Desulfitobacterium hafniense DCB-2: one gene and its partner. The protein of the gene in region 1 interacts with the protein of each later gene in a pairwise test. Links are inferred from orthologs where the notes say so. Each region holds a gene or a part of one and is shown in the gene's direction. Other genes may lie near its edges. The genes, in order: DHAF_RS20440 and mobA.

The links.
Region 2: the proteins of DHAF_RS20440 (region 1) and mobA interact in binary tests that used the Escherichia coli proteins (3 or more experiments, as listed by UniProt). The link is inferred for Desulfitobacterium hafniense DCB-2 from one-to-one orthologs.

What each region holds. Positions count from the first base shown.
Region 1 is NC_011830.1:4,340,177-4,356,122, reverse strand. What follows is about bases 5,496-8,358. They hold DHAF_RS20440 (molybdopterin molybdotransferase MoeA), read left to right. Parts: upstream 5,496-6,251; coding sequence 6,252-7,466; downstream 7,467-8,358. Other genes in these bases: mobB (molybdopterin-guanine dinucleotide biosynthesis protein B), read left to right, coding at 7,467-7,958; DHAF_RS20445 (FapA family protein), read left to right, coding at 5,496-6,214. In the rest of the region: DHAF_RS20475 (HD-GYP domain-containing protein), read left to right, coding at 1-37; DHAF_RS20470 (hypothetical protein), read left to right, coding at 201-704; DHAF_RS20465 (DUF362 domain-containing protein), read left to right, coding at 701-1,804; DHAF_RS20460 (adaptor protein MecA), read left to right, coding at 1,942-2,523; DHAF_RS20450 (LCP family protein), read left to right, coding at 3,101-4,381; more of DHAF_RS20445, read left to right, coding at 4,418-5,495; DHAF_RS20430 (ATP-binding protein), read right to left, coding at 8,585-9,811; DHAF_RS20425 (LytR/AlgR family response regulator transcription factor), read right to left, coding at 10,129-10,539; DHAF_RS20415 (Na/Pi cotransporter family protein), read right to left, coding at 11,590-12,504; DHAF_RS20410 (GNAT family N-acetyltransferase), read left to right, coding at 12,665-13,138; DHAF_RS20405 (helix-turn-helix domain-containing protein), read left to right, coding at 13,249-13,536; DHAF_RS20400 (IS701-like element ISDha16 family transposase), read left to right, coding at 13,644-14,834; DHAF_RS20395 (helix-turn-helix domain-containing protein), read left to right, coding at 14,983-15,267; dinD (DNA damage-inducible protein D), read left to right, coding at 15,455-15,946. UniProt on the Escherichia coli protein: Catalyzes the insertion of molybdate into adenylated molybdopterin with the concomitant release of AMP.
Region 2 is NC_011830.1:1,498,885-1,514,907, forward strand. What follows is about bases 7,429-10,368. They hold mobA (molybdenum cofactor guanylyltransferase), read left to right. Parts: upstream 7,429-8,556; coding sequence 8,557-9,180; downstream 9,181-10,368. Other genes in these bases: moaA (GTP 3',8-cyclase MoaA), read left to right, coding at 9,580-10,368. Also shown: rimI (ribosomal protein S18-alanine N-acetyltransferase), read left to right, coding at 1-25; tRNA (adenosine(37)-N6)-threonylcarbamoyltransferase complex transferase subunit TsaD, read left to right, coding at 55-1,074; DHAF_RS06980 (LysO family transporter), read left to right, coding at 1,607-2,533; DHAF_RS06985 (5-formyltetrahydrofolate cyclo-ligase), read left to right, coding at 2,677-3,279; NADH-quinone oxidoreductase subunit NuoE, read left to right, coding at 3,308-3,790; NADH-quinone oxidoreductase subunit NuoF, read left to right, coding at 3,802-5,595; more of moaA, read left to right, coding at 10,369-10,551; cyclic pyranopterin monophosphate synthase MoaC, read left to right, coding at 10,554-11,045; DHAF_RS07025 (MOSC domain-containing protein), read left to right, coding at 11,089-11,523; DHAF_RS07030 (MogA/MoaB family molybdenum cofactor biosynthesis protein), read left to right, coding at 11,523-12,023; DHAF_RS07035 (NYN domain-containing protein), read left to right, coding at 12,149-12,973; co-chaperone GroES, read left to right, coding at 13,373-13,657; groL (chaperonin GroEL), read left to right, coding at 13,757-15,391; DHAF_RS07050 (helix-turn-helix domain-containing protein), read right to left, coding at 15,536-15,877. UniProt on the Escherichia coli protein: Transfers a GMP moiety from GTP to Mo-molybdopterin (Mo-MPT) cofactor (Moco or molybdenum cofactor) to form Mo-molybdopterin guanine dinucleotide (Mo-MGD) cofactor.

The sequences.
Region 1 (15,946 bases):
TAAGGTTATCGTGGGTGAAATAGAGAGAGTTCAATAAGGTATGGGAAACAAGAAGTTTATAGATTTTGCTTAGTGAAAGACCGATCATATACTTTGATCGGTCTTTTGCATAACAACCGGATCACAAGTATTGTTTGACCTTAAATGAAAGAGAATTTATAATAGCTCTAATAGAAGAACTTTCTGCCACAGGGGGAACAATGGGAGAATATTATCAGTATTTATGGAAGACGACGTGGATTGAGGCTTTAGGGATTCTTTTACTGGGCTTATTTATCTTAATCCGCACTATTTGGAAAGTCTATACTAAGGCACAAAAACCCTTAAGGCGCAAGGATAAATTGCTGCTGGCTGGCAAAGGGTTGGTTTGGCTTTTAATCTACGGGACTTATCTGTTGATCTTTAATGCCAGCGAACCGGATTGGTTTGCTAAGCCTGTTCAGGTACAGGGTGAAATACAAGGCAAGAGTATGGCTTCCGACAGCCGTCAGCCTTATAGTGTTGAGATTGAATGGGATTCAGGAAGAGAGACACTCCATTTGGATCCTTATACATATCGCGAGCTTGAAACAGGGCAGAGAGTGAATGTGACTTTTCTCCCCTATCGTTTGCAGGTTATATCTTGTGAAATTCTGCCGCCAGATAAGGATAAGAAAGAAAAAAGCGTTACTGAGCTCAATCAAGAGAATGGAGGGGGATTATGATTCCGGAAGTCTATTTTACCAGTATGAAAATCAATCAGGGGCAAAGCCTGCTGACGAAACTGGAAAAGCTTATCAATCGGTCAGGAATCCTGAAAGGAATCGAGAAGAATGACATGGTTGCCCTTAAAATACACTTTGGGGAACGGGGCAATTTAGCTTATATCAGACCACAATTTGTGCGGAGAGTCGTGGATCAGGTCAAGAAAAGAGGCGGCCGCCCCTTTTTAACCGATGCCAATACCCTTTATGTGGGGTCTCGCTCCAATGCCATTGACCATTTGGAAACAGCCATCGAAAACGGTTTTGATTATTCTGTGGTGGGGGCCCCTCTGGTGATTGCCGATGGCCTAAATGGGAAAGACTATGTATCAGTGCCTGTAAATTTGAAGCATTTTCAAGAAGTTAAGATTGGCAGTGCGGCGGTCCATGCGGATGCCCTGATTGCTGTATCTCACTTTAAAGGCCATGAAGCAACCGGTTTTGGCGGGACATTGAAGAACCTTGGTATGGGGTTAGGCAGCCGGGCCGGCAAGCAGCAGCAACATTCGGATATCCTGCCCCAAGTCAATGAAGAGCGCTGCACGGCTTGCGGGAAGTGTAAAAACTGGTGCCCTGCCTCGGCCATCACGGTGGCAGGCTTTGCCCGGATTGATGAGAAGCTCTGTATCGGGTGCGGAGAATGTGCGGTAACCTGCACCTTCAAAGCCATTGCTGTCAATTGGAAGACCACACCGGACGTGATTCAGGAAAAGATTGTGGAATATACCGTAGGTGCTTTAAAGGGGAAGGAAGGCAAGAGCGGGTTCATTACCTTTGTTAATAATGTCTCACCTCTCTGTGATTGCGTGAGTTGGAATGATGTTCCCATCGTTCAGGACATTGGTATACTTATCTCCCAAGATCCTGTAGCCATCGATCAAGCGGCTGTGGATCTGGTGAATCAGGCCCATGGTAATCCTCATTCCGTTTTGGGCGAGCGTCATCATGAGTCAGACAAGTTCCGCGTGATTCACCCTGAAGTGGACTGGTCTGTTCAGCTGGAGTATGGGGAAAAGATCGGCTTAGGGTCACGCCAATACCAGCTCATTACTATGGATTAGCAGATGGCTGTAGGCAGTACTGCCCAGCATTTGTAAAAACCTACAAAATATTCTCGCGTTTTAGCAACACAGAAGTGTCGTAATATGATATCATAAGAAATAAACTAGTGATATGACTGGAAAGGAGAGGTGGGGTTATGCGCATTCAAAAAGTCAACGAAAATACGATCCGCATCTTCATCTCCTTCGCCGAACTTGCCGACAGAGATATTACCATGGCAGATTTATTTCAACGTTCGCAAAGAAGTGAGCAGGTGTTTTGGGAGTTAATCTCTCAGGCAAGGGAAGAAGTGGAGTTTAACCTAGATCAACCCTTTTGGATACAAGCCACAGCATCATCCAATGAGGAATTTGTGATTACTGTCATCAAGCAAGAAGACACAACAGAGGTCATAACTAAAGAAAAGGAAAGCAAACGGCCAAGCCGGTCCAAGGTTATGGAGTGGGTGTATGCTTTTGCCGATATTGAGGATGTCCTAGCCGTTGTCAAGCGTATACCCGATTTTTCCCGTGTGCGCTCCAGTCTTTTTGAATTTGATGGGGAATATTATCTTGTGGTCAGTCATTTAGGTACGGGTAAGAAAAAACAGGTGGCAGAGGCTTTGCTCGACGAATATGGTGAGCTGGTGGATGTAGCTAAGCTCTTCTTGGAAGAGCACGGAAGAGTTATATTGAAAGAGCGCGCCCTGCAAACTTTGAAAACCCATTTTAAGTTCTAACTTGGAAGTATAAAAGGAAGTCGCAGGACTTCCTTTTTCCGTCTTTCGTAACTTTTCTAAGGGAGAATTATGTGACATAATGAGAGGGGACGGAGAACAATTCAGGAATATTCTGCAAGCACTCGGAACAAACGGTTTTTCCTTTGAAATTTTGTAAGAGAGAAGTTGTGTTACAAAAAATGCAGTGCTGGGCCTGTTTTTGACGCTTATAGGAGTCAAAGCAGAGGATTTCCCCTTGATTGGAACTGCTTTTTTGTTTCATGGTATTTTGAAGTGGCAAAAAATTGGAATGCATCGACATTAGTACCTCCTGTTTAACGATAGTGCTATAATATGCTATAACGGGTGTCGAAATCCTAAAAAGCCTGCGGGAGGATTATCAGAGATTCAGTCGGGAAATGGATAGTGTTTGTCATGAGGTATGGACAGGAAATAAGAGTACAAAGCCTGGTTAAAACACTTGTCCCATGATTTAGGAACTAAAGGATTCGAAAAAATCAGTCCAATAATGCCGAATAAAAGGTATAATAAGTTGTGAGACGAGATTTTTTTAATTAACTACTTGTGGAGTGATAGTGTGCGAAAAAAATCTGCTTTCAAAAGATTGGGTTTAACCTTACTGGTCATGGTACTTCTTGTGGGAGGAATCGTTCTCGGCTTCAGTGGACTCAGTATGTCCAAATCAAAACCCCTGCCGGGTGAGCAAAGTGGCCCTATGACTGAAGAGGAACTGAAGAACCGCATCAGTGTTCTTTTGATCGGTGCGGATCAGCGGCCTGGGGAACAATCATTCAATACGGATACCATCATCTTAGCGACCATTGATCCTAAAAGCGCCCGGGTCAGCTTATTGTCCATCCCCCGCGATACCCGTGTTTCTATCCCCGGACATAAGGATATCAAGATTAATGGAGTAGCTCCTTTGACAGATTTGGATAACCTGGTGGATGTGGTTTCTGATCTGGTGGGCATACCTATCTCCGGCTATATTCAGACGAACTTTAATGGTTTCAAGCAAATCATCGACACGTTAGGCGGAATCACCGTGGATGTGGAGAAGGATATGTATTATGAGACCGGAGATGATGAAGACGGATTTATTAATCTAAAAAAAGGCCTTCAGAAACTGGATGGCTCCAAAGCATTGCAGTATGCGCGTTTTCGCAATGATGGCTTGGGAGATATTTCACGCACTGCCCGGCAGCAGATAGTTCTCAAGGCTGTAGCTGGGGAAATGCTCAAGCTGGGCACTCTGCCTAAGCTGCCTTGGCTGATTCCTCAGTTGAATGAAGCGGTCAATACGAACCTTCAACTAGGTGATATGTTTAAGATTGCCAAGACCGCTGTTAAATTTAAAGATGTGGAGATTTATACCCAAACCTTGCCGGGAAGTTTCCATGATATGAATGGCCTCAGTTATTGGGATGTGGATCCTGAGCAAGTGAAAGAGGTGGTCAGCAACCTTCTGCGGGGAATCACCACGGATAAGGTTGTCGGGGACACGATTATCGATTTGCTTGAACCGGTAGAGCCCAATAACCCTCTGCCCCAAGTACCGGGAAGCCCCGGTGATCCTAATGGAACGGAATCTCCGGATTACCACATAACCGATCCTGACGATGAAGGCAACCCTGCTGAAGAGGAGAAGCCTGTGGACGACGGGACTGAGAATGAACCCGGTAAGAAGCCGGGCGATGAACCAGGAGATAAACCAGGAAAAGAACCGGGAGAAGGTACAGGAGAAGAACCAGGGATACCGGAGGAACCCAGTGCACCTGAGGAACCTAGTGCACCGGAGGAACCCAGTGTACCTGAGGGAGCAGGGGGTGGAGAAGCTGTCAATGATCCCAGTGAGTAAGCACAAAGAAGGTGGAGGGAAATTCCCTCTTAGAGGATGAGTGAGGTGAAGGATATGTCGGAAATGACAGATAATAATTCATCCAATGTCTGCCCGGTAATCTGGAAAGCAGAAGACAATAAATTTCTTATCAAAATGGGGGATTCTGTAAAGTTTGTTGTGCCTTTCCCCATGGCAGGTATACTTTCCTATAAAGGTCAAAGTCAGGAGACCGCCTTTAAAGTGGATGCCGGTGATATTATTGAGTTTTATCCGGAGTTTTTTCCGGGAGAATTAACCTGGGAAATTGAAGTCCGGGATCAGGGACTAACTGCAGTGGCCAAGGTCAATCATCTGAAACCGGGATTCTATGTTCTTCCTGAAACCCTCGACGATAATATTACCATCCGCTTTCAGGATCTCCTGATTTGGCAGGATACCAAGCCTCAAGGCCCCTACTGGGATCAGAGGAAGTTCCTTGGGGATCTGCAAGCTCACGGGATTGTGTTTGGGGTTTTGCCGGGGGCATGGTATAACATTTCCATGGTACAGGGTAAGAGAGAAGTGGTCATTGCCCAAGGGAAACCGCCTACTTTACCCGTTGCCGCTCAGCTCGTTGATCTGCTGACCAAAAAGGAGACTGCACTCGAAGAAGATCAACGGATTGATCATTTTGCTTCAAAGTTAAAATTAGTCAATGCGGGGCAGGCTTTGGCCCGGAAGATTCCCGGTGTGCCGGGAACTCCCGGGAGAAATGTTAAAGGGCAGGAGATACCGTCACAAAAGCCCCGGGATTTCCAATTTAAACTGAAAAAGAATGTTCAATTATCTGAGGACGGTTTGGAAGTTATGGCCACAGTGGCTGGATTGCCACTGCGCATGGATGAATTGTCCTTTGGGGTGGAGCCCGCTTATATCCTGAATCAGGATTTGGATTTATCTATAGGCAGCATTGAATTTCCGGGAGATGTATTTATTTCCGGAGATGTTCATGATGGTTTACATATTTTCTCGGAGGGAAAGGTGGAGATTCGTGGCTCCTCTTCCCGGGCGGAGATTCGGGCGGAAAAGGGACTGACCATTTATCGTAATGTTTTGGCGGGCAAGCTGGTGGTTGGAGCACGCTATGTGGTCCGCTCCAAGCTTCTCCATGATTTGCAGGCCCTCCATGATGATTTGGTAGCCTGCTTAATGATTACGGAGGATTTCATTAATTCGCCTCATGGCAAGGATCTGAAGCCGGGTCAATGTCTTAAATTGATTATAGAACGAAGGTTTCCCGGCTTGCCCAAGCAGGCCAGCGATCTTGAGAAGTTCCTTCTGGCGACCAAGGACGAATTGATTCAGCAGGACTTAGTCATCTCTGTGCGCAGTGCCAAGCGTTTTTTAGGCGGATTAGGACCACTTGATCCGCAAGCTCTTCCTCTGCTTGGACGGGTAAGTCAGGCTTTTGAGCAAATCATTGGCAATATCACCCTGGATGTTCCGGAAAAGCTTGAATGTCAAGTGGACTATGTTCAAGGTGCTTTAATTGAATGTGCGGGGCATTTTTCCTGCCGGAAAGGGACCTATAATTCGATCATTCAAGCTGCCGGGGACGTTAGGATAGAAGGGGTATGCCGGGGTGGCAGGATTATTTCCGGAGGCAATGTTGTGATCAAGGAACTGGGAGGTTCCGGAATCACGGCGACCACCGTACAATTCCCGGGAACCAAGCGTTTGAAAGTGGGCTATTGTTATGCTAATGTAGTTATTGTTGTAGATAAGGAGATCATAACGATTGATGAGCCCTATAAATCTCTCGAGATTTACCGTGAACATGGCAAGGTGGAAGTTGAGCGATTAAAGGGTTAAAATGTCACGGATGAGATCTCGATAAGAGGTGAAAGCTATGGAAACTATGATTTCTCTTGAACGGGCTTTGGAGGTTATCCTCCATAGGATAGAGCCCCTTGGCGTTGAAGAAGTGGGCTTGGGACAGGCTTATAACCGAGTGTTGGCCAAAGATGTCCAGGCAGCAATTGATATGCCGCCCTTTGATCGTTCCCCATTGGATGGGTACGCTTATTGCGCCCAGCCAACAGATAAGGCTCCTCTGACCCTTGATATTGTCAGTGAGATTCCTGCAGGAACATGGTCTGAGCGGGAAATTCGCCTTGGGGAGTGTGCGCGGATTTTTACCGGGTCACCACTTCCTAAGGGAGCAAATTGCGTGGTAAGACAGGAAGACACGGAGCGTTCGGCTGGCCAGGTCACGATTAACCAGCCGGTTAAGCCTCAGGCCAATATAGTTTATCAAGGGGAAGAAACAAAATGCGGCGATATCGTCTTAAGAGCGGGAGAGTATCTTTCCCCTGCCGCTGTTGGGTTGTTGGCTTCCTTAGGAGTTGAGACGGTGGAAGTCTATCGCCGTCCCAAGGTGGGGATTTTATCTACAGGTTCTGAGCTTCAGGATGTAGGCAGTCCTTTGTTGCCCGGAAAGATCTATAACAGCAATACATATACCCTCAAAGGCCTCCTTCTGGAGGCAGGGTGTGAGGTGAAGGCCGCCCCCTTTGTGGGAGATGATCTGGAGGAAACCATCGAGGCTTTAAAGGCCTTGGAAGATACGGATCTTGTAGTTACTACCGGAGGAGCTTCGGTGGGTGACTATGATCTGATTCGCGACGCTTTGGTGGGTGCGGGGTGTGAGCTCCTTTTCTGGAAAGTGAATTTTAAACCCGGAACCCCGGTCGCTCTTGGCGTTAAGGGAGAGAGGCTGTATTTCTCCTTGTCGGGAAACCCTGCGGCGGCAGTGGTGAATTATGAACTCCTGGTCCGCCCTGCCTTGCGCAAGCTTAAGGGCAGAACAGCTCAGGAACGGATTTTTCCCGTCTATATGGATGGTGATTTTGGGAAATCCGGCAAGCAAAGAAGGTTCCTGCGGGCCCGGGCTGTCTTTCGTAACGGAGAGATCTGGGCGGATCCCAGCTTTGCCCAAGGCTCCGGTGTTATCCGCTCCATGAGAGGAAGCCATCTTCTGGTGGATGTTCCGGGCGGGCATGGACCGGTTCAGAAGGGCGAGCGCCTGCAAGGCCGCTGGATCAGTTCATGGGAGGAAGATTAAATGGTTCCTGTGGTATCGATCGTTGGACAGCGCTCCAACTCAGGTAAAACCACTTTGCTGGTTAAGCTGTTAGCAGAAGCCAAACGCCGGGGCTGGCGGGTTGCTGCGGTTAAGCATGATGTCCATGGATTTGAGATGGATAAACCGGGCAAAGATACTTGGCGGTTTGCCCAGGCCGGAGCGGATGTGGTCGTTATATCTTCTCCTGAGAAGATGGCTATGATTGAAAAAGTTCAGGAGGAGCGGACCTTAGAGCAAGTTCTGGAGCGCATAAGGGATGTGGATCTCATCTTTACCGAGGGATATAAGCACGGGAACCAACCCCGGATTGAGGTTTTTCGCTCAGAGGTCCATCAAGAGCTCCTATCCGATCCGGAGCAGCTGCTGGCCATTGCCAGCGATGTGCGATTTGAGTTGGGGATACCTTGCTTCGATCTGGATGATGCCCAGGGCATCTGCGATTTTCTGGCAAATCGATATGGATTAAAGTGAGACAGGGGGCATCCTGTCTCACTTTTTTAGGGAGGCCCCGGAGCCCTTTGCTAAGGAATTTCTGGGGGCATTTTCAGGGTCTTTCCTCAGAGCAGCTGGTCATGTAGCTTAAATGGCATCAGTGGAAAGGGAAAACGTGTTATCCGGGTTGTGTAGCTTTACGCCCAACGCCTACTCCATAGCTCCGGGGCTGGTTCACTCGCTTTCTTAACAGACGAGCCAAACCTCAGGGTAATACCTGATGTGAACCGGTGGCTCGTCTAAGTTAAGAAAGCCTCGTTCACCCGACCGCCCCTCCGCTAAATCCGTCTGCTTTTGTGCGTAAAGCTACACGTTGCGGGTCTTTTTCAGCACAGCTGACCTTGCCGCCCAAGCCGCCACGTCACAGAGAATGACTTAGCGGCGCAGGTGCATCTTTCGGAGCGGAGGGTTTTTCGCGTTAGTTTTGTCCGCGCAGCTTATGGAGCGACCGGTGTAAAGCAAAATCCTGGAGACTTCCGGCAGATCCCCCTGCTTGCGAAGAGGCTGCCTCACCGTATCCGTTCCAAAATTCAGCACCCTGCTAGTCAAAGGCAAGCAGGGTGCTTTTCTAATGAATAGTTTCTTTCTGTTATGCTCCTCCTGGCTCATATCAGATTGCAGGGGATAAAGCAGTTTTGCTCATCGATCGGTACCACTTCCTCACATAAGCAGAGGATTCCTCCGTGGCCGCGCTTGATAGACGATTTATCCAAAATGGTGTACTTGTTGATCTCACGGCTGTTGGGACTTGCGGATTTTTTGATTTCCAATGGGTGAAGCTGGTTGTTTGCTTCGACAATGATGTCAATCTCCTTGGCGTTGGAGTCCCGGAAGTAAGTGATAACCGCCTTCGAGGCGGAATAGGCGTAGCTTTTCAGCATTTCCGCCACGACATGGTTTTCAAAGTAGTGTCCGCTGGCCGCGCCGTTCATCAATGTTTCAGGGGTCAGCCACATGGAGAGGTGAGCGCAAAGTCCGGTATCGCAGAAATATAGCTTAGGGGCTTTGGTGAGACGCTTGAATGCATTATTGGCGTAGGGTTGCAGGAGGTAGACGATACCCAGCCCTTCCAGCAGCCGCAGCCACTCCTTTGCTGTTGGCTGCGAAATGTCCGCCGCTTCGCTGAGGTTTTTGTAGTTCACCTGCTCTGAGGTGAGCGCGGCACAGGCAGTCAGGAATTTGGCAAACCGCAGTGAGTCGGTAATGCCGCCCAATTCGGCGACATCGCGCATCAGATAGGTATTGACATAGGCGTTATAATACTCCTGCCGCTGTTCGGCGTCGGCATGAAGCACCTGTGGCATGCCGCCCCGCCAGATGTGTTCAAAGACTTTGAGCACATCGTTTTTTTCAGCAATTCGCTGCCGTGCAAACAGGCATTCCGGAGAAAAATCCAGGGAATTTTCAAATTCTATACCATCTTTTTCATTTTTGGAAAGGCTGTACAGCGTCATTATGCCAATTCGGCCTGCCAGAGTTTCACGCACGTTTTTCATCATTTCAAATTGCTGTGATCCGGTGAGCCAAATAAGGCCCGGTTCCTCGCTGCTATCACATAGGATTTTTATCTGGCTGAAGAGCTCCGGCGCGTATTGCACCTCGTCGATGAGGACAGGTGGCTTGTAGGTTTGAAAAAACAGTACAGGATCGGTTTTAGCCAGGTTTCGCGCCATTAAGTTATCCAGTGTGACGTAGGTACGGTTTTGCCCTTCGGCCAAATGTTTAAGCATAGTGGTTTTGCCGACCTGCCTTGCGCCTGTTACAAGTACCGCCTTGAAAAATTTGCTCATATGCAGGAACTTGCGTTCAAGGCTCCTTTTTATATAATTCATGACACATCCTCCTACGCGGATTTAGGATAATATAAAGTTTGTTTTATATTATCCTAAATCCTTGCGAATGTCAACCGCCGCTGACCTTGCCGCCCAAGCGGCGTCGGTAAAGACGGAAAAAACGACTTAGACAAGGCACCTTTCCCTATATTTCCCTCAACGCCTCGCCTTCATCATAATCAAATCCACCAGTTTTAGAAAGTATAATTTAATATAGTGGGTATTTTTCGATTTCCCCGCCTGTCAAATTCGACACTGGTGTCGAATTTGACAGGCGGTAATGAATCGTGAAGCTCCTGTACAAAAGGCGGGGCTCATCATCCACTATGACTGCAGCTTATTCTTTCTGCCGAGACCTTGTCCAGGATGTCCCAGATGGCTGCTGGCTGGGCCGGTTTATTCAAGACCCGGAGCGGCGACACGGCTGCAAAATCCTCTTGCTCCTCCGACGCCGTTATAAAAACGATGTGACAGGCTTTATTGCGCTGCCTTATGTAGGAGGCAGCCTCAAGACCGGTGATCTTTTTCATCCGGTGATCCAGAAAGAAAAGATCAAATAGATTAGGGTTTTCGTTGAATTTCGCCAGCAGTTCCTCTCCGCTGCTGAATTCATAAAGGTTAAACCTGACTCCGCATCTGCTTTCATAGTCCTGAATGATAAGTTTCACGTACGCTCGCTGAAGTGCACCGTCATCACACAGGCTGATATTCAACCCGGCGGTCAGCATGGCTTCCGCCGGGCCTTTCTCTTTGGCCCTTGGCCGGTTCCTGCTCTGCTATCCATAACTCTATTTCCCCCTTTTCCGCCCGGCACCGGACCGGACCCCACTCAAGGGTCCGTTTCCGGCAGCCCGGCGTGATCAGGGGAAATTAAAAGACGCATGCAAGGGTTTATCCCTACACATGCGCCTGAATTCATACTGTCTCATGTTTACTGCTCTCAAGTCGCACACAATCAGCACTCCCCTGAGCGGCAGTCCGATTATACCCCCTGGCCGCCCGTACTGTTGTACTGGAGCGAAGGGCATTGTATAATGGATCTGTCGTCGCGGACAGCTTGCTGTTACGTGTAGGTGTGCACACACCTTGCGCGTGCCTGGAAGTGTTCCACCACTTTCGGGCCGCGGCGGCCTTTTAATTTCCACCTGTATCCATTATAGAGGTATTGGGAGGGAATTACAAGCTACGTGATGCTGAGGCAGGAATTTTCGTTCAAGGGAGTCTTTTTATATAGGTTCACGCTACATCCTCGTAAAAATCTAGGATAATATAAAGTAGGCATTATATTATCCTAGATTTTTACGATGTCAACCGACGCCGTTGCCCTTGCGCCTCCAGCGGCGTCAGTAAAGACGGCCCCGACAAGGCGGTTTATCCCGCGTTCTTGCAACGCCCAGCATGCACAGGCTTGAAAAGCAGCCCAAGGATTTTGCTTTACAGAAGGGAAGCGAATTTAAGCGAGCGGAAACAAAACTTCGCGAAAAGCACGCAGCGGAGAAAGGTTGGAAACAGGACGTTTCCAACTGGCTATGAGAACAAGTGCGAAAGCAGTGCTTTCGAGGAGCCGATTTAGCCACGAAACCCGGACGAGGGTTTCGCCCAAGCCGCCACGTCACAGAGAATGACTTAGCGGCGCAGGTGCACCTTTCGGAGCGGAGAGCTTGAGCGTTAGTTTTGTCCGCGCAGCTTATGGAGCGACCGATGTAAAGTAAAATCCTGGAGACTTACCTGCAGAGCCCTCCCCATGCTGTCTGAGATACCTGCAAAAAGAAGCCGGCTCAGCGTATCCGCTCCAAAAGCCGGGCCGCCAGAGGCAGAAAAGGCATGGCAATGAGAGAGGACAGCACATTGAAAAGGGTATGAGCATTGGCAACCTGAAGACTGACAGGCCCCCCGATCCATTGCAGGAAAAGAGCGAGTGGCGTTAGGAAGGGAAAGAAAATAAGTGCACCGAAGAGGTTTAAAAGGACGTGGAAGAGGGCTACCCGCTGGGCCGCCCGGTTAGTGGCCAATGAGGCTATGACGGCTGTAAAGCAGGTGCCGATATTGGCTCCGAAGATAAAGGCGATGGCTGTAGGCAGGGTAATACAACCGTCAGAAGCGAGAATCATGACGATTCCCGTGGTAGCGGCTGAGGAGTGGAGGACGGCAGAAAGCAGAGTGCCGGCGATGATCCCCTGGAAATGATGATCTCCCAGTTGATGGAGTAATTCCTGCACCCAATCTACCTCAACCAAAGGAGCCATACCGCTTTCCAAAAGGTTTAAGGCAAGAAAGAGAAAACTTAAACCCAGGCAGGAAAGGGCCAGATAGCGCCAGCGCTGGGGGAAAAAAAGGTAGCCTAATCCACCTATTAAAAGGGCGTAGGGAATCATCGGTTCCAGGGGCAGGGCCAGCAGTTGGGTGGTCACGGTCGTACCTATATTGCTGCCTAAGATCAGCCCTAAAGCGTTGCGAAAGGAAATAAGGCCGGAATCGACAAAAGAGACGGCCATAACGGTCAGTGCCGTGCTGGATTGGAGTACAGCTGTCGCCAGGGTTCCGCTCCAGAAGCCCCGCCAGGGGGTGGCGGTCATTTGATAGAGGAGATTGCGGAAGGTGTCTCCGGCAAAGGCTTGAAGCCCATACCGCAGAATATGCATACCATAAAGGAGAAAGGCAAGCCCCAGGGTTAAGGCAAGGAGAATGGTCAAGATCGCGGCCTCTCCTTTCTTTTATAGAGTCTATAGAGTCTACATCTGTCCGCTTAAGGAATCTCTTCGAGGCATCCATAAATTATATGGGTAAATTTTCGTTAGCAGAACAGGAGCATCTCTTCCCGGAGGAGCGTAAATTATCCCAAGGGGTGATGGTATGCTCATTCGCCAGGGAACGGTAAAGGACTGGCCATTTATGTATGAACTAGCCAAGAGGGTTATTCCGGTGAATATTTCACCATGGCGTCAGCAGCCCATGGAAGAGACCATGAAGTATCGGATCAAGATGCTGAAAAACTTCTGGACATGGATCAATCAAAGCGGCTCCAAGGTGTTTATTGCTGAGATGGAGCAAGAAAAGCCGGCAGGCTTTTTAGTTCTTTATCCCAATGCTGTGGAAGAGCTGACGGGATTACCTCAAGGATGGGTTATGGATATTGCGGTTCTCGAAGACTATCGCAACCATGGCATCGGCAGGGTTCTGATGGAGGCCGCAGAAACCTATTGCCGGGAGCAAGGGATTGAATATCTTGGTTTAGCAGTTAGTTCTCATAACGTCCAGGCCGTAAAATTATATCAGAGCCTTGGTTTTGCGGAAGAGCGGAAGCTCATGGTCAAGGTGCTTAAGTGAAAACGTAAAAAACGGGGTGTCGCAAAACGTTTATGAGAAATGATATGCTCCCTTCTAGGTAGACAAGTGAAATAATAAAAACTTGTCACATAGGGGGGAGCATATTTTTAATGGCGTTTAAACACAAATACTCCTATTCAGAAAAAGAGAAAATTATTATTGAATATCTCAATAACACTCATGGTTTTCGGGAATTATGTCGCATATACGGAATGAGCCAAGGAGAGCTTAAAGGTTGGATTCGCTTATACAATGCCTTTGGATTTGAAGGATTAAGAACAGGCAGCAAGGCACGTCATTATTCATCTGAATTAAAGCAGGCGGCTGTTAATGATTACCTATCTGGAAAACTTACAGCTCCTGAAATACTGAAAAAATATAAAATCAGCTATAAATGAGCAAAAATGCTTCCATTGTTTTTCCAAAAATAAAAAAGAGACACTCTGCTTCCTTCTGTGGTATAAAATAAGTCTACCACAACCAATCCATCCCAAGGAGGAAGCCAATGTCTCATAGCACTATCTTACCAAAAAACGAAGCAATGTTCAATTTCTTTAAAAGCCATCGACTGCCCTTATATTTCTCAAAGCCTGTTTTACGACATATTCAAGAATTTATTGTAGCGGCCACGGCTAAAGGATATCGTGGTAAGATAGTCGACATCGCGGAGTGGAGTTCGGTTCATCGAACCTCTATTGGTCATTTCCTCTCTCATGGGGTATGGGATGAATCTTATATCCAGAAAATTGTTAAACAGGAATCTCTTCAATTTGTCGTAGCCCACTCCCAAAAGACGGAGCAGCCCATCTTTGTGATTCATGATGATACTGTTTGCAATAAGACGAAACCTTCGTCACAGGCACAACGTCCCATCGAGCAAGCAGATTTCCATTTTTCGCACTTAGAGGGTAAGAGTGTTTGGGGGCATCAGGTTCAAGCAACCCTTGTTCAATGCGGTGACCACTCGCTCATTCATGATGTTCATCAATACGATAAAACCAAGCTAAGCAAAATTGATGACGCTTGTGAATTGGCTAAAACCATGCCGATTCCCCCTAAGTCAGGCTATGCCTTGGTTGATTCTTGGTATACCTGCGCCAAGCTGATTAACACCTATGCTGCACGAGGATACCAGCTGATTGGAGCTCTTAAAACCAACCGCATTCTCTATCCCCAAGGGATTCGTGTTCGTCTCGATACCTTTGCCTCCTATGTGAACCCAAAGGAAGTTCACCTTGTGACCGTGAACGGTTCATCCTACTGGGTTTATCGCTATGAAGGGGCTCTAAACGATATTGAGAATGCCGTAGTGCTGTTTTGTTGGCCTAAAGATGCTTTTCAGGTGTCTAAAGCCTTGCATGCCTTTTTGTGCACCGATGTTTCATTAGAAACACAAACTATTTTGGCTTACTACAGTAAGAGATGGCCCATTGAGATCTTCTTTCGGCAAGCCAAGGGAAATCTTGGTTTTAACGGCTACCAAGTACGCTCAATCCGTTCCATCGAAAGATTCTGGGCTCTACTTTCTTTCACTCATTTGTACTGCACCATGGGTTTAGGGAAGCCGCTGCTCTTTGGTGAAGGATTGCGGAAAGTCCGAAAAGAGGTAAAAGGGCAATACATTCGATGGATTTATGAGTGTAGTAGAAATGGAGTGCCTTTGGAAGATGTTTTAAAACGTCTTAAAGCTGCATAGGGGGAAGTCTAATCCCTCCTCTGTAAATATTTGTTATGAAAAATGCTCGTTTATAGAAATCAGGTCAGAAACTCAACTTAGAGGGTGGATAAAAAAGTATAATGGTCATGAAGGACTAAAGTCTTCTGGAACAGGAGGAAGCGCCATCATGACCAAAGGAAGAAAAACCACGTTTGATGAACGGGTAGAAAGCGTGCAGTACTGTATTGCACATGATCATAATTACGTAGAAACATCTGAAAAATATCAAGTATCCTATCAACAGGCACGTAACTTTACCCTTAAATATGAAGCTTACGGAGTTGAATCATTAAGAGACCATCGGGGCAAGAGAAAGTCTCAGGATAATTCCAAAGAATGCTGTGAGGAACCGTACATCAAAACGGGAATATACTTCGTATCCGGCCCAAACTGTACCACCTTGTTCATGTAGAGGAAAGGGGAAGTTGGTTGGGTAGAATAACGGATTGGCGAATAAAGGTATATTCTGGTATAATAAATCTAAGTCGATAAATTTTCAGACGATTTTTAAACCTCTCGAATTCGACTGGTTTAAAATCTTAGGTAATCAAATTACTTCGTGACAGAGGTAATTTATTTTATAGTACGGAGGATTGAATATGTCGGACTTAAATGCTGAGGAATACAAATCATTTGAAAGCATTAAACATATTCGGGAAAGCGGAAGTGAATTTTGGTATGCCCGCGAGCTTGCAAAGGTCTTAGATTATACTGAATGGCGTAATTTCCAGAAGGTTATTGACCGAGCCATACTTGCCTGTAGGAACAGTGGTTTTGCGGTTTCAGATCATTTTGTTGAGGTCAACAAAATGATAGAAATAGGCAAGGGTGGAAGAAGAAAAACAATTGATTATGAGCTGACGCGATATGCAGGTTATTTGATTGTTCAAAACGGCGATCCGCGAAAACAAATAATTGCTTTGGGCCAAACTTATTTTGCCATACAGACACGGCGCCAGGAAGTTCAAGATGCCTTTAATCAGCTTGATGAAAATAACAAACGATTGGTTGTTCGTGGAAATGTCAAGCAATGGAATCAGCTTCTTGCAGAAGCAGCACATAATGCTGGGGTACTTACTGACGAGGAATTT
Region 2 (16,023 bases), 2.8 Mb from region 1 along the record:
GTGGCTTGACATAGGCAAAGACTAGAGAAGCAGGCTGATATCAGGAGGTTGCCGGTGAACAATAAAGATATTAATATACTTGGAATTGAGACAAGCTGTGACGAGACCTCAGCTGCTGTGCTTCGCAATGGCTGTGAGCTGCTCAGTCATATTATTTCATCACAGATAAAGACCCATCAAAAATATGGCGGAGTTGTGCCGGAAGTGGCCTCTCGGGAGCATATCCTGCATTTGCAAAGTGTTGTGGAGCAGGCTTTGCAAGAGGCAAAGATGGGGTTTGGCGATTTGGCGGGAATTGCCGTAACCTATGGACCGGGGCTTGTGGGCTCTCTCCTGGTAGGGGTGGCAGGAGCAAAGGCGATGGCTTATGGGGCAGGGATTCCGCTGCTGGGAGTTAATCATTTGGAAGGACATATCTATGCGAACTTTCTTCATAATCCGGGGCTGAAGTTTCCTTTGCTGGCTCTCCTTGTCTCGGGAGGGCATTCCCATTTGGTCTATTTTGAAGGACATGGAAAATACCAGGTTCTTGGGCAGACTCGGGATGATGCTGCCGGAGAGGCTTTGGATAAGGTGGCCCGGACCTTAGGGCTGGGTTATCCGGGTGGACCATATATTCAGAAGGCTGCCCTTGAAGGGAATCCACATGCCTACGAATTTCCCAGGGCAATGCTTGAGCCCGGCAGTCTGGACTTCAGCTTCAGCGGCGTGAAGTCGGCGGTGCTCAATACCTTGAATTCGGCACGAATGAAGGGCGAGACCGTAAATGTTGCCGATGTGGCGGCTTCTTTTCAGGAGGCCATCGTCGATGTCTTGGTGCGTAAGACCTTGCTGGCCTTGGCTAGGACAAAAGCTCCCACTCTGGTTCTGGCCGGGGGAGTAGCAGCTAATACTCTGCTAAGGGAACGCCTCACTGAGGCAACTCAAAAAAGAGGAATTGCTTTTAGTTACCCGCCCCCAATCCTCTGTACGGATAATGGGGCCATGATCGCGACTGCCGGATATTACCGTTATTTGGATAAGGATTATGCTCCTTGGAATTTGAATGCTATACCGGGACTGAATTTGGCTTAAAAGTATAGAAGAAAATTGGTTTAAACGCTGTCAGTAGGTTGACGAGGCTGCTGCAAATTTCCAAGCGCCTGGAAATTTGCAGCAGCCTCTATATGTAATGCGGGGGTCTCGCAACAGGTTAGGACAGTCGAAAAGGCACTATCGCACTAGTCGGTAGGACATTCGGGTAAGCAATTTTGCAAGGGATAATATGTTCTGTGGATAGTTAACTCTGTGGACAATGTGGATAACTCTGTGACTAACTGATATTGGCGGGCTGAGAGGTGTTGGATCTATGAGAGAGTATTGTCCATAATTACCCACAGATCCTGTGGATAATGTGGATAAGTTAGGAACAAGGGGTTTTTTAGGGGGATGGATATGGGGATAACTTTAAAAATAGAAAAGTATCACAAAGTGCTTTTCTTTTACCCTTTGTTCGAGATAAAATAGAAACATGTGTTTACAGAGTTTCATATACCATGAGGGAGAGCCCTTATAGATGATTGGAAGCTTTACTGGTTTATTTTATTTATAAGAACGGAGAACGAACATGTGGGTTTTATTTGTATGCCTCATAGCAGGAGCTTTTGTGGGATGGTTTCGTTTATTGCCTAAGGCTGTCTTGAATCAAGCGGGGCGGGGGATGATGATCGGGGTATTGATTCTCTTATTAACCATGGGTTTGCGTATTGGCGTTGATCAGGACACTCTCTCCCAGCTGGGGAACTTTGGGTTGCAGGCCTTTCTATTTGCCGTTGCGGCAATTATAGGAAGTGTAGTGGCTGTTCTGCTGTTGGAAAGAGCTTTCATCGGGAAAGCGGGCATGGTTCCACAGCAGGATAAGCTGGAAGTCGATAGCACCGAGACGACTCATCCCTACCGTATGACGTTTACAATTATTGGAGCGTTTATCGCAGGAGTTTTCGGAGGGATGATTTTTTTTCCTCAGGTATGGACGGTATATTTGCCCACCATTACGACCTTAGCCCTTGATTTTACTTTGGTTATGGTAGGTATTGATTTAGGGTTGAATCGCGATATTTGGAGACATATGCTCAAAGTCGGTTGGCAGGTGTTTTTAGCACCTGTGGGTGTGGTGCTCGGCAGTATTGCGGCGGCTATGCTGGTAGGTTTATGCTTTGGATGGAACCTTCGCGAAGGGGGAGCAGTTGGTGCCGGGTTTGGGTGGTACAGCTTATCCGGTGTTTTGATCTCTGACCTTCATTCAGTCTCCTTGGGTACAATTGCTTTTTTGAGCAATATATTCAGAGAGGTTTTAGCCATAATATTTGCCCCCTTTTTAGCCAGGAGAGTTGGGCCGCTGGCTCTTGTTGCTCCCAGTGGGGCAACAGCTATGGACTCCACACTTCCTCTCTTGGTGGCGGTGGGACCTAAAGGTGTCAGTATAGTAGCTATCATAAGCGGTCTTTCTTTATCTCTTTTAGTTCCTGTTTTGGTGCCTTTGGTTTTGGGTTAACCTTAATTAGCAAGCATAGTGAGCAGTTAAAGTATTTTTATCGAAGTTTGGAGAAGGAATATTTTAATCTTTGACGAATCCATTAGTAGGATTGACTGAATTTTCGATAAAATGGAAGAGCTGCTTTTGTTTTAGCAGGGGATATGAAGGAGGATGGAAAGGTGTCTGAGGAGAAGCGGTTATTGCGGGAACATGTACTGTCCCTGCGATCAGCGTTGACACCGGAAGAACGGGCTTCTAAAAGCCAAAGGATTCGGGCTATCGTGACTCAGACCCGTGAGTTTCAGGAAGCAGGCACTATCATGCTGTTTATGAATTTCCGTGATGAGGTAGAGACGACTGAGCTAGCCCAGAAGGTCCTGGACTTGGGGAAGCGGTTGGTATTGCCGCGATGTGCCCCTAAAGGGGTGCTTATACCGGCACTTATCGGAGATTTGGCAAAAGATATTGAGTCGGGAATGTGGGGGATCCGTGAGCCCAAAAAGCAAGAACTCACTGAGGTAGATCCTTTGGAGATCGACGGTATCTTTGTTCCTGGGGCCGCCTTTGATGGGCAGGGAAATCGCCTTGGCTATGGGGGCGGATATTATGATCGGTTTTTCGAAAGGGTGAGAGAAGGGACGCCTAAGATTGCTCTCGCTTTTCACTGCCAAATTGTGGACAGAATCCCCGTTGAAGTTTACGATAAGAAGGTAGATATGTTGATCACTGAACAGGGTGCCATGCGTTTTAAGGAAACGCTTTGAATTTAGTGGAAAAGGGAGGAGAACTATTTTGTGTGAGGAGTGTAAAGAGTTAGTTGATCCTAAAGAGGAGCAATTGGAGCAGATATTAGCTCATCATAAGCGGGAGAAAGGGGCGCTTATTCCTGTTTTGCAGGAAGCGCAAGGGCTTTATGGGTATTTGCCTGAACATGTGATCAAGCACATCAGCAGGGGGCTGGGCATACCTTCAGCTAAGGTTTATGGAGTTGTTACATTTTATGCTCAATTCCGCCTTACCCCTATGGGGCGCAATGTGATTAGTGTCTGCTTAGGCACGGCCTGCCATGTTCGAGGAGGCGCTAAAGTTCTGGAAGCCATAGAGAAGGATACAAAGATTAAGGATGGGCAGACCACGGAAGACGGGCGCTTTACTTTAGAGATCGTCAACTGTATTGGGGCCTGTGGATTAGCTCCCGTTATGTCCATTAATGGGAATGTCCACGGAAGATTGAATGCAGATCAAATCCCAGGAATCCTGGCAGAGTATAAGTAGGGGGAATAGGGATGAACACAGAAGCTAAAAAACAGGTTTTTATCTGTGCAGGTACAGGCTGTATCTCTTCAGGAGCTAATACAATCATCGACTTAATTAACGTGGAGATAGAACGTCGAGGGTTAGCAAAAGATGTGGAGCTCATTGCCACGGGTTGCCGTGGTTTTTGTGAGCAAGGGCCGACTTTAGTTATTGAACCTGCGCAAAGATTCTACCGGAGAATTCAGCCGGAAGATATTCCGGAGCTGGTAGAGAAGGAATTAGCTCAAGGGGAAAAAGTGGAGCGCCTGTTCTATGTGGATCCCCAGTCGGGGGAACCTGCTTTAAGTTATGAGGATATTAGTTTTTTTGCTAAGCAAACTCGTATTGCTCTTAAAAATTGTGGATTTATCGATCCCACCAAGCTCGATGACTATCTGGCTCACAAAGGCTATGAAGGCTTGAAAAAAGCCCTTACGATGGACCCGGAGGCCATTGTCGAAGAGGTCAAGGAATCCGGCTTGCGTGGCCGGGGAGGGGCCGGTTTCTCAACCGGTCTGAAATGGAGCTTATGCAGGGCTACCCCATCCGATAAAAAATATGTGATTTGCAACGCTGACGAAGGAGATCCGGGTGCGTTTATGGATCGCGGTCTTCTCGAGGGAGATCCTCACGCGATCATTGAAGGTATGCTGATCGGCGCTTATGCCATTGGTGCTGATGAGGGCTATGTTTATTGTCGAGCAGAGTACCCTCTGGCGATCAAGAACCTGCAAATTGCCATCAAACAAGCCGAAGAAGCGGGATTCTTAGGGAATAACATCCTGGGTTCCGGATTTAATTTTCATTTGAAAATCAACGCCGGAGCCGGAGCCTTTGTCTGCGGTGAGGAAACCGCTTTGATGGCATCTATCGAGGGCAAACGCGGCATGCCCCGTGTGCGGCCTCCTTTCCCGGCCCAAAGCGGATTATGGGGTAAGCCTACCAATATCAATAATGTTGAGACCTGGTCCAATATTCCTCATATCTTGAGAAACGGAGCCCAATGGTATGCCCAGTACGGAACGGAGAAGAGCAAGGGGACCAAAATTTTTGCGCTAACAGGTAAGGTTAATAACACAGGGCTGGTTGAAGTCCCCATGGGAATGCCCTTAAGAGATATTATCTTTGATATCGGCGGCGGCATTAAAGATGGTGGAAAGTTCAAGGCAGTCCAGATCGGCGGTCCCTCAGGGGGGTGCCTGCCGGAAGATATGCTGGATCTTCCTGTAGATTATGATACCTTAACTAAGGCCGGTGCTATGGTAGGTTCCGGTGGTCTGGTTATTATGGACGAAACCACTTGTATGGTGGATATTGCCCGCTTTTTTCTGAACTTTTCCCAGAGTGAGTCCTGCGGAAAATGTACCCCCTGCCGTGAAGGGAATAAACGGATGTGGGAGATTCTCGATCGCATCACCCGTGGTGAAGGCCGGGAGGATGATATTGAAAAACTGGAAACCCTGGCCTATACAGTTAAGGAAACTTCACTGTGCGGCTTAGGTCAGAATGCGCCCAACCCTATCCTGGCTACCTTAAAGTATTTCCGGGAAGAATTTGAAGAGCATATCCACGCCAAAAAATGCCGGGCCGGAGTCTGCAGTGAACTTCTGACCTACTCTATCGATGCCGAAAAATGCAAAAAATGCGGACTATGTGCCAGAAATTGCCCGGCTAACTGTATCAGCGGCAATAAGAATACCCCCTATGTGATCGATGGGGAAAGATGTATCCGCTGTGGAAGTTGTATGGATTCCTGCAAATTTGGCGCGGTTATCCGGGCCTAGAAGGAGGAGTGGATTTAGTGGAATGGCTTAACTTAACTATTGACGAAAAAGAAGTTGTCGTACCCAAAGGGAGCACGGTCTTGGAAGCATGCCGTATGTACGATATTCCGATTCCAACCCTTTGCCAGGATCCGGAACTCACCAATGCCGGAGCTTGCCGTCTCTGTATTGTTGAGATCGCAGGTATGCGCAATCTGCCGCCTTCCTGCGTTACCCAGGTGACCCAGGGGATGGTTGTGAAGACCCAGACACCAAAGGTGCGCAAGTCCCGCAAGGTGATTCTGGAGCTCTTAGTGGCGAACCACCCTTTGGATTGCATGACCTGTCAGAAAATGGGAGACTGTGCGCTGGCTCAGTATGCCTATGAATATGGTGTGACTGGCGAAGATTACCGGGGAGAACGGCGTGAGCTGCCCCTTGATGACAGCAACCCCTTTATTCTCAGAGATCCGAATAAATGCATTCTCTGCGGCAAATGTGTGCGGGCCTGTGAAGAGATTCAGGGGCGAAGTGTGTTGGATTTCTTTAAACGGGGGTTTGACTCCCAGGTGGGACCGGCCTTTGATGTTCCTTATAGTGAATCGGAATGCGTTTTCTGCGGTTCCTGTGTTTCGGTTTGCCCAGTGGGAGCCTTGGTGGAGAAAAAGATGGTCGGCCAGGCTCGGGCCTGGAACATCGAAAAAGTACAGACCACCTGCCCTTTCTGCGGCACAGGCTGTAATTTTGACCTGAATGTCAGCAATGGCAAAGTGATCGGGGTAACCTCCAATCCGGAGTCACCGGTGAACGGTAAAGCCCTTTGTGTCAAGGGCCGTTTTGGCATGGATTTGATCCACAGCCCTCAGCGCCTGACCACTCCCTTGATTAAAAAGGATGGAGAATTCGTCCCGGCAGGCTGGGATGAAGCCCTTGATTTAATTGCCGCAAAGTTCTCCCAGATTAAAGAGGATTATGGGCCAGATTCTTTTGCAGCACTCAGTTCAGCCCGCTGTACCAATGAAGAAAATTACCTGATGCAAAAATTTATGCGCGCAGTGATCGGAACCAATAATGTTGATCACTGCGCCCGTACCTGACACGCTCCCACTGTGGCAGGTCTTGCCACTTCATTTGGTTCAGGAGCGATGACTAATTCTATCAACGAAATCCCTAATGCCGAAGTCATGTTTGTGATTGGTTCCAATACTACAGAAGCTCATCCGATTATCGGCACCAAGATGAAGCAGGCTCTGGCCCGGGGAGCCAAGCTTATTGTAGCTGATCCGCGGGAGATCGAACTGGCCAGGGATGCTCATATCTGGATGAGATTGAAACCAGGTACGGATATTGCCCTGATCAACGGGATCATGAACATCATTGTCGAGAACGGCTGGGAGGATCGCGCTTTTATTGAGGAGCGAACCGAAGGCTATCAAGAACTCAGGGAAAATCTCAAGAAATTCCCGCCGGAAGAAGTCAGCAAAATCACTGGAGTTCCCGTGGAGCTGATGGCAGAAGCTGCCCGTCTCTACACCAGTGTGGAGCGAGCTCAGATTTTCTACACCCTGGGAATCACGGAACATGTTTGTGGTACGGATAATGTTATGTCCCTGGCCAATCTGGCCATGCTGACCGGAAATATCGGCAAAGAAAGCTCCGGGGTCAACCCGCTGCGGGGGCAGAACAATGTGCAGGGAGCCTGCGACATGGGAGCTCTGCCCAATGTTTATCCCGGCTATCAGAGTGTTACCAACCCAGAGGCACGGGCTAAGTTTGAAGAGGCCTGGGGAGTTTCCCTTAATCCCAATCAGGGCTTCATGATTCCGGATATGTTTGATTCAGCAGTCAAGAAGGAATTGCGGGCCATGTATATCATGGGCGAAGATCCTGTGCTGACCGATGCCGACGCCAATCATGTGCGTAAAGGCCTGAAGGCCTTGGACTTTCTGGTTGTTCAGAACATCTTTATGTCTGAGACTGCCGAATTGGCCGATGTTATTTTACCGGGGGCCAGCTTTGCGGAAAAGGACGGTACTTTCACCAATACCGAGCGTCGGGTGCAACGGGTTAACCGGGCGATTAAGCCTATCGCCAATACGAAGGCGGACTGGGAAATCATCTGCGAGCTTTCCAACCGGATGGGGTACCCGATGGCTTACCCATCGCCTGCAGAGATCATGCTGGAGGTTGCCTCCCTGGCACCGCAGTTTGCCGGAGTTACCTATGAGCGTCTGGGCAAAAAAGGCCTGCAATGGCCGGTTCCTCATGCCGAACATCCGGGCACGAAGTTCCTGCACCAAGGGAAATTTACCCGCGGCAAAGGCGTGTTTACGGTGATTGAGCATCAACTGCCGGATGAGCTGCCCGATGAAGAGTACCCATTCCTGCTGACCACGGGCCGCAAGCTGCAGCATTATAACATCTCCACCCGTTTCTCGGCGGCGCTGGATGAGCATGCCCCCGAGGAATTGGCTGAGCTTAATCCTAAGGACGCCCGGCGATTGGGGATTCAGGATGGTGAGAAAATCAAGGTAGTTTCCCGCCGCGGTGAGGTAGTGACCAAGGTTTGGGTAACCAAACGAGTTCCGCCAGGGGTGCTCTTTATGACCCTGCACTATAGGGAGTCACCGACCAATGTCTTAACCAATGGGGCGTATGATAAAGTAACCAAGACCTACGAATATAAGGTCTGTGGTGTACGGGTGGAGGCTCTGAAGTAATTTAAGCAATAAAGAAAACTCGCCTCAGGTGGAGTGTCGACTCTATCTGAGGCGTAGTTGACTTATCCGCGGAGTGGATAAGAATAGGAGAGTGTCTGGCTATATCCAGTATATAGCGTGAGGCACTCTCGTTTTGTTACAGAACAAAGGCAACAATGAGATAAAACCCTTCTACAGCTCTACCCTAGGCATGTTTTCTCTATCTATGTTACAATATAAGACGAAAGTTTAAACGTTGATAGAGACAAGGGAGACATAGGATATGGGTGCTGATTATGGACAAACCCTTCTGCCGATGACCGGGATTATTCTGGCCGGTGGGAAAAGTTCCCGCATGGGTTGCAACAAGGCTTTTATTGAATGGGATGGGGCACCGCTCATCGAACACAGCTTAGCTGTCTTCAATGCGGTTTTTGCGGAAGTGATGATTAGCAGCAATCATCCGGAGCTTTACGCTGACTATGGAGTAAAGGTGATCAAGGATAATTATCCGGATCATGGGCCGTTAGGTGGATTGGAAGCATGCTTGCGGGAAGCCCGCTATGATCATGCCTTTTTTGCTGCTTGCGATATGCCTTTTTTGAATACAAAGGTGATTCGATTTATGGCTGGAGAAATTGAAGGCGAGAGTATTCTAGTCCCCGAGATTGAGGGTGTAGTTCACCCTCTTCATGCTTTTTACCACAAGAATTGCCTCCCCTTGCTTGCCGAGAGCTTAAAGGCAAAGCATCTTAAACTGACAAAACTTGTTCAGCAATACAGCAGAGTGCGTTATCTAAGGGAGAAGGATTTCCGGGATTTTCCCGCAATACATCTTTTTTTAAGCAATATGAATACCCCTCAGGAGTGCCTGGAGCTGCGGCAACACAATAGTCATAGTATTTAATGCTGTAAAAAAGAACATTTTTTATTATTTTTAATGGAAAAAATGTTATTTATCTGGAATATATTAAGAAATATTAATAAGGATTAAGAAATATTATTGCTTTGAACTCTTTTGGCAATCTCCAAAATGGTGTATACTACAAGTAGTTACATTCATTCTGCTATAATTATTTTGAAACATGGAATAATCAGCAAATAGAATATGTTTATGTGCTCCGAAACTGGAAACCTAAAGTTAGCTATGGTTTACCAGTCGTGCATTCTGCACCGGGTATTATTGGAAACAGTAATGCCTCCCATTTGGAAAGGAGTCTGTAGGGTATGCGGGAGCTCCGCGGTTTTACAGACCGTGGGGCTTATTTATTTTGTGGAATAATGAACGTGAAGGTGAGGGGAATCTATGCAAGATCAATATCGGCGCCAGATCGAATACCTGAGGATTTCCATTACAGATCGCTGCAATTTACGATGTAAATATTGCATGCCCGCTGAAGGAGTTCAATGGATTCCTCATGAGCGCATCTTAACCTATGAGGAAATATTGCGTGTCATGCGCATTAGCACCACATTGGGCTTTAGACGGTTCCGCATCACCGGCGGGGAACCCTTAATCAGGTCCGGAGTCCTGGAATTTTTGCAGAATGCCTCGCAAATTCCAGGAGTGGAAGATTTGATGCTGACCACCAATGGGATACTTCTTGCGGACATGGCGGAAGATCTGAAAAAGGCGGGAGTCAATCGGGTCAATATAAGCCTGGATACTTTCAATGAAGATAGGTTCCGGGAACTTACCCGTGGTGGGGATATTAAGAAAGTCTTTCAGGGAATACACCGCTCTCTCGAAGTAGGGCTGCATCCGGTTAAACTCAATGTGGTGGTGGTTCGTGATTTCAATAGCCATGAGCTACCCCGTTTTATGGAATTAGCTCGTGACTATCCGCTTCATGTTCGCTTTATCGAATTGATGCCTATCGGGATCAGCTCGGATAAACGCAGTGATTTCGTATCTATCGATGAGATGAAAGCAATACTGGGCTTAGAGGGCCTGAAAGCCACTCACGATATTCAAGGAGGCGGTCCTGCAGAATATATCACTTCAGAGGGTTTTAAGGGCAGTGTGGGCTTTATCAGCGCTATCAGCAAGCATTTTTGCAGCACTTGCAATCGAATTCGCCTGACTCCCGACGGGAAGCTGCGCCTGTGCTTACACAGTTCCAAAGAAGTGGATTTTCGTGAAGTGCTTCGCTCCAACAAGAGTGATAATGAAGTCAGGGATGTTTTTGCCCAGGCGATTTGGAATAAGCCGGCTGAACATCATATGAATGATCAGGCCTGGCAGGATCAACGGATTATGTCCCAGATTGGAGGATAATGATGGAACTGACACATTTTGATGAAGAAGGCCGGGCACGTATGGTGGATGTCTCGGCTAAGGCGGAGACGACCCGGGTGGCTACGGCCCGGGGTAAGGTGGAAATGCAGGCGGAGACTTTGGAGAGGATTCGCTCAGGACAGATTGCCAAAGGGGATGTGCTGGCGGTGGCCCAGGTCGCGGGAATCATGGCAGCCAAACAAACTTCAAATGTGATTCCCATGTGTCATCCTCTGGCTATTACCGGAGCAAAACTGAATTTCGAAATTGTTCCTCCCGGAACCATAGAAATCGAAGGAATTGTCAAAGTCACGGGTAAAACCGGGGTTGAGATGGAAGCGCTTACGGCTGTCAGTGTTGCTGCCTTAACTATTTATGATATGTGCAAGGCTATCGACAAGACCATGGTTATCAGTGATATCCGGCTTATGGAGAAAACCGGCGGCAAGAGCGGGCATTTTATTCGCGAAGATCACTTAAAGAGCACAACTTAATAGATAAATTCGAATGATTTAAAACAAATTAGGAGGAACGATGATGGCGAAGATTATCGCAGTTTGTACAAGTGAGAAAAAAGGGATGCGGAAAAAAAATGTAGGGGAGGGAGTACTGAAGGTTAATTTTGGTATCGAAGGAGATGCTCATGGCGGGGATTGGCATCGTCAGGTAAGCTTGCTGGCGATGGAAAGCATCAAGAAGATGCAGGATATGGGGCTTGATGTGGGACCGGGAGATTTTGCCGAGAATTTAACCACCGAAGGAATCGATCTGGTGAGCCTGCCCCTGGGCACAAAATTAAAGATTGGTGAAACCGGCGTGGGCGAAGTGACACAAATCGGTAAAGAATGTCACACCCGATGTGCTATTTATTATCAAGCGGGGGACTGTGTTATGCCCAAGGAAGGGATCTTCATCCGTGTTCTGGAAGGCGGCCCTATTAATGTGGGAGATAGTGTTGAGGTGATGGAGTAATGCTGAGGGTTGGGGTTATAACCGCCAGTGATAAAGGATCTCAGGGGCAAAGAGAGGATCTTTCCGGTGCTGTTCTCAAGGAACTGGTGAAAGAGATCGACGGCGAGGTCGTTCTCTATACTATTCTTCCGGATGATCAGGAGCTTTTGGCCCAAACGATGAAAAAGTGGGCCGATGAAGAGGGCTTAGACCTTATTCTGACCACAGGTGGCACGGGTTTCTCCTTGCGTGATGTTACCCCGGAGGCGACGACTGCTATTGCGGATCGTATGGTCCCCGGGATTGCTGAAGTAATGCGTTATGAAAGCTACAAAATTACTCCGAAGGCTATGTTGAGCCGGGCAGTGGCGGCCTTGCGCAAGCAGACTTTAATCATCAATATGCCGGGTTCGCCTAAGGCCTGTAAGGAATGTTGGGCAGCCCTTGTCCCTGCTTTGCCCCATGGAATTCAGATCCTCAAAGGGGAGGCCAGCGAGTGTGCTGTGCCTGTTCACCAATAGGCATCTTCAGCGTGTTTTTGAGGTTTTTTAGGTTCAATTCAATATAAAAATTTTTTTGCTTGTCACTCCTGTCCTTTTCCTGCGTACTCTATAGTAAGGGAAAGTGGAAATGGGGTGACATTGTTTTGAAGGCGATTGCTTTTATTGATTATGAAAATATATGGACTGGACTCTTTGAACAAGGTTATGAATTAACTCCGGAAATCCTTATGGAATCCATTCAACTGTATGCTAAACAAAATGACTATGTTCTATCCGCTATTTATCTCTATGCTAATTTCGATCGGGAAGAATTCTGGCGTGCCCAGACTTCCTTTGAGAAGATTCATGTATATACACGCCATGTGTACGGAAAAAACAATTTTGCCAGTACGGGATTAAGGCGAAATGCGGCGGATGTGGAGCTCATATTGGAAGCGCAGGAGATCTTGCTCACTCGTACCGCAACCTTTGATGTGTTTCTTCTGTTGACTGGGGATGGGGATTTTTTGCCTTTACTTCGAAAAGTAAGGGCCTGGGGAAAAGATGTTAAAGTTATCGGCGTGAAGGGAAGCATGCACCACGAACTTCAAGCCTTTAGTGATTCCGGAGATTTTTTCGGCGAGTTTCTCCCTCAGGAGCGACCGCAGGAATATGAGCCTGAAAAGGATCTTGAACAAGCAATCTCAATCATAGCTCAGCTTCAGCTAAGCATGACGTATATTGCTTCCACCAAAGCGAGGCTCACCCTGTCGGATCATCTGGGAGTTACCATATCCCAAGTGAAAGAGCTTATTCGCTACGCATTAAGAGAGGGGATTCTTCTTGAACAAGAATATGCCGATTCCAGTTTAAAGATCGGTAAAACCAAGGTCTATCTTTTGAACCTTGACCATTCTATGGTTCAAGTTGTTCTGGGGTCCGCAATCGAAGAGATTCGCAAACGCTATGAGAAATTAAGAACTCATTGATGGTTTGCCGTGTAAAATTGAGCAGGCACGGCATAGGGTAATAAAAGAATGAGAAGAAGGGGTATCTGGCCGGGAGGGCTGGATATCCCTTCTTCTAAGGCGCCGTGATGATTTTTTGTCCAAAGGATGAATAAACCCCCCGGGGACTGGTCAATATATTGCTTAGTGAATGCAAGTCGAAGCTATGAGATTCTGTCAATTTAAGAGTGATGCAATAAGGGGAAGATATAAGGAGAAAATAGAAGGTTTTCGCTTGTAAATCTCTTAAAAATGCAAATGACAGGATTTGATTTCTTCATCCACCTTGCATATTATTATAGTATGATGTTAGCACTCAATAGGAATGAGTGCTAACAATATCAAAATAATATTTGAGTTCTTAAGGAGGGACTTTCTTCAATGAACATTAAGCCTCTAGGTGATCGGGTAGTCATTAAAGCACTCCCCATGGAAGAAAAGACAAAAAGCGGAATCATCATGCCGGATACGGCTAAAGAAAAGCCTCAAGAAGGTGAAGTCGTTGCAGTAGGACCTGGAAAAATGGAAAAAGGAGAGCGCATCGTCCTGGATGTTAAAGTGGGTGACCGCGTGATTTATTCCAAATATGCCGGTACTGAAGTAAAGTATGATGGTCAAGAGTATCTTATTCTTAAGGAAACTGACATTTTAGCGGTTATTGGCTAAGATAATACTCTTTGCTTTATTCACTTAATGAACTTGACATTGTACAGTGTTTTTTACTTATTGACCCTTGAATTTTGATTTTTAAGGAGGAACTTACAGGTGGCAAAACAAATCGTTTTCAATGAAGAAGCTCGCCGCGCATTAGAGCGTGGTGTTAATGCCCTGGCTGAGTCTGTCCGGGTAACTCTTGGACCTAAAGGCCGTAATGTGGTTTTGGACAAAAAATTCGGCGCTCCTTTGATTACCAATGATGGTGTGACTATCGCCCGGGAAATTGAGCTGGAAGATCCATTCGAGAATATGGGGGCCCAACTTGTCAAGGAGGTTGCAACCAAAACCAATGATGTAGCAGGGGATGGAACCACCACTGCAACTGTATTGGCCCAAGCGATTATCCGTGAAGGCTTAAAGAATGTAGCTGCCGGTGCTAATCCTATGGGCATCAAGCGAGGCATTGAGAAGGCTGTTGAATCTGTTGTCGAGGATATTAAAACCAATGCAAAGCCCATTGAAAGCAAGGAATCCATCGCTCAAGTAGCTTCTATCTCCGCCGGCGATGACAACATCGGCGTTCTGATTTCTGATGCTATGGAAAAGGTCGGCAAAGACGGCGTAATCACCGTAGAAGAAGCTAAAGGAATGACCACCGAGCTCAAAGTTGTCGAAGGTATGCAATTTGACCGGGGCTATCTCTCTGCATATATGATCACCGATACTGATAAGATGGAAGCTATTTTAAATGATCCTTACATCTTAATTACCGATAAAAAGATTGGCGCTATCGCCGACATTCTCCCTGTTCTTGAGAAAGTCGTTCAAGCCGGCCGTCAACTTCTGATTATTGCCGAAGATATCGAAGGGGAAGCTTTGGCTACCCTCATTCTCAACAAACTCCGCGGAACCTTTACCTGCGTTGCTGTAAAAGCTCCTGGCTTCGGTGATCGCCGTAAGGCAATGCTGGAAGATATCGCAATCCTCACCGGTGGTACCGTCATTACCGAAGATCTTGGCTTAAAGCTGGAAAACACTACGATTGATATGCTGGGCCGTGCTCGTCAAATTCGCGTAACTAAAGAAGAAACCACCATTGTTGAAGGCTCCGGTTCTCAAGATGATATTAAGAGCCGTGTGGAAGCCATTAAAAAGCAAATCGACGAAACGACTTCTGATTTCGACCGGGAAAAACTTCAAGAGCGTTTGGCTAAATTAGCCGGCGGGGTTGCTGTGATTCAAGTAGGTGCTGCAACAGAAGTTGAAATGAAAGAAAAGAAACTCCGCATTGAAGATGCTTTAGCTGCAACCCGTGCAGCAGTTGAAGAAGGTATCGTAGCCGGTGGTGGCTGCGCGTTAGTGGATGCTGCTAAAGCGCTTGACAGCCTTAAGCTGACCGGAGACGAAAAGACCGGTGTAGCTATTGTATGCCGTGCTTTGGAGGAACCTCTCCGTCAAATTGCCAATAATGCAGGATTTGAAGGCTCCATCGTTGTGGAGAAGGTTCGCAATGGCGGCCGTGGGGTAGGATTCAACGCTCTGACCGAAGCATATGAAGATATGATTGCAGCCGGTATCGTTGACCCCGCTAAAGTGACACGTTCTGCCCTGCAGAATGCAGCTTCCATCGCTGCTATGCTCCTTACTACCGAGTGCTTAGTTTCCGATATCCCATCAAAGGATAATGGTGCGGCTGCTATGGCTGGTATGGGCGGCATGGGTGGAATGGGCGGCATGATGTAAAGCCTTAAACCACAAATAAATGCCTGAAATAAGTGAGACTCGTGTTGCGATGTGGCTATAGCCAATTTTGCTAACACGAGTCTCAATTTTTAGAGGTTTCTTATAAGTTCGCTGAACTTGCAGGAAGCCTCTTTTTTATTATTTTTAGACGTCTTCGGCAGCTTTTAATTCGACCATTCCGAGAACTTTCATCTTGTTATCATGTGACAGCTTGCGGAAATTTGATATAAGAGCCAATTCATCCTCCGTTAATTCAACGGGGGATATTTTTTTGTCACTTATTCCATAGATATCGTCCAGGTTAATCTCTAGGAAATTGCAGATGTTCAGAAGAGTCGAGATGTCGATAGAGTTGGTCCCTTTCTCCCATGATGATATCGTATTATCTCTGACCCCTAGATGGTCGGCTAATTGTTTTTGGGTTATACCTTTTCTTTCGCGATATTTGCGTAGGTTTTCCGCCACCCTCAATTTAATTGCTTCCATTGATAACCACTCCCTTGTGTTGATTATATAGATAACTATGATCTTAATCAAGATGAATATTCATGAAATATGAATAAAAGATATTGACACATCATAATTTATGAAGTAAGGTGGTGTTGTGAGTTCATGAAATATGAAGTTGGAGT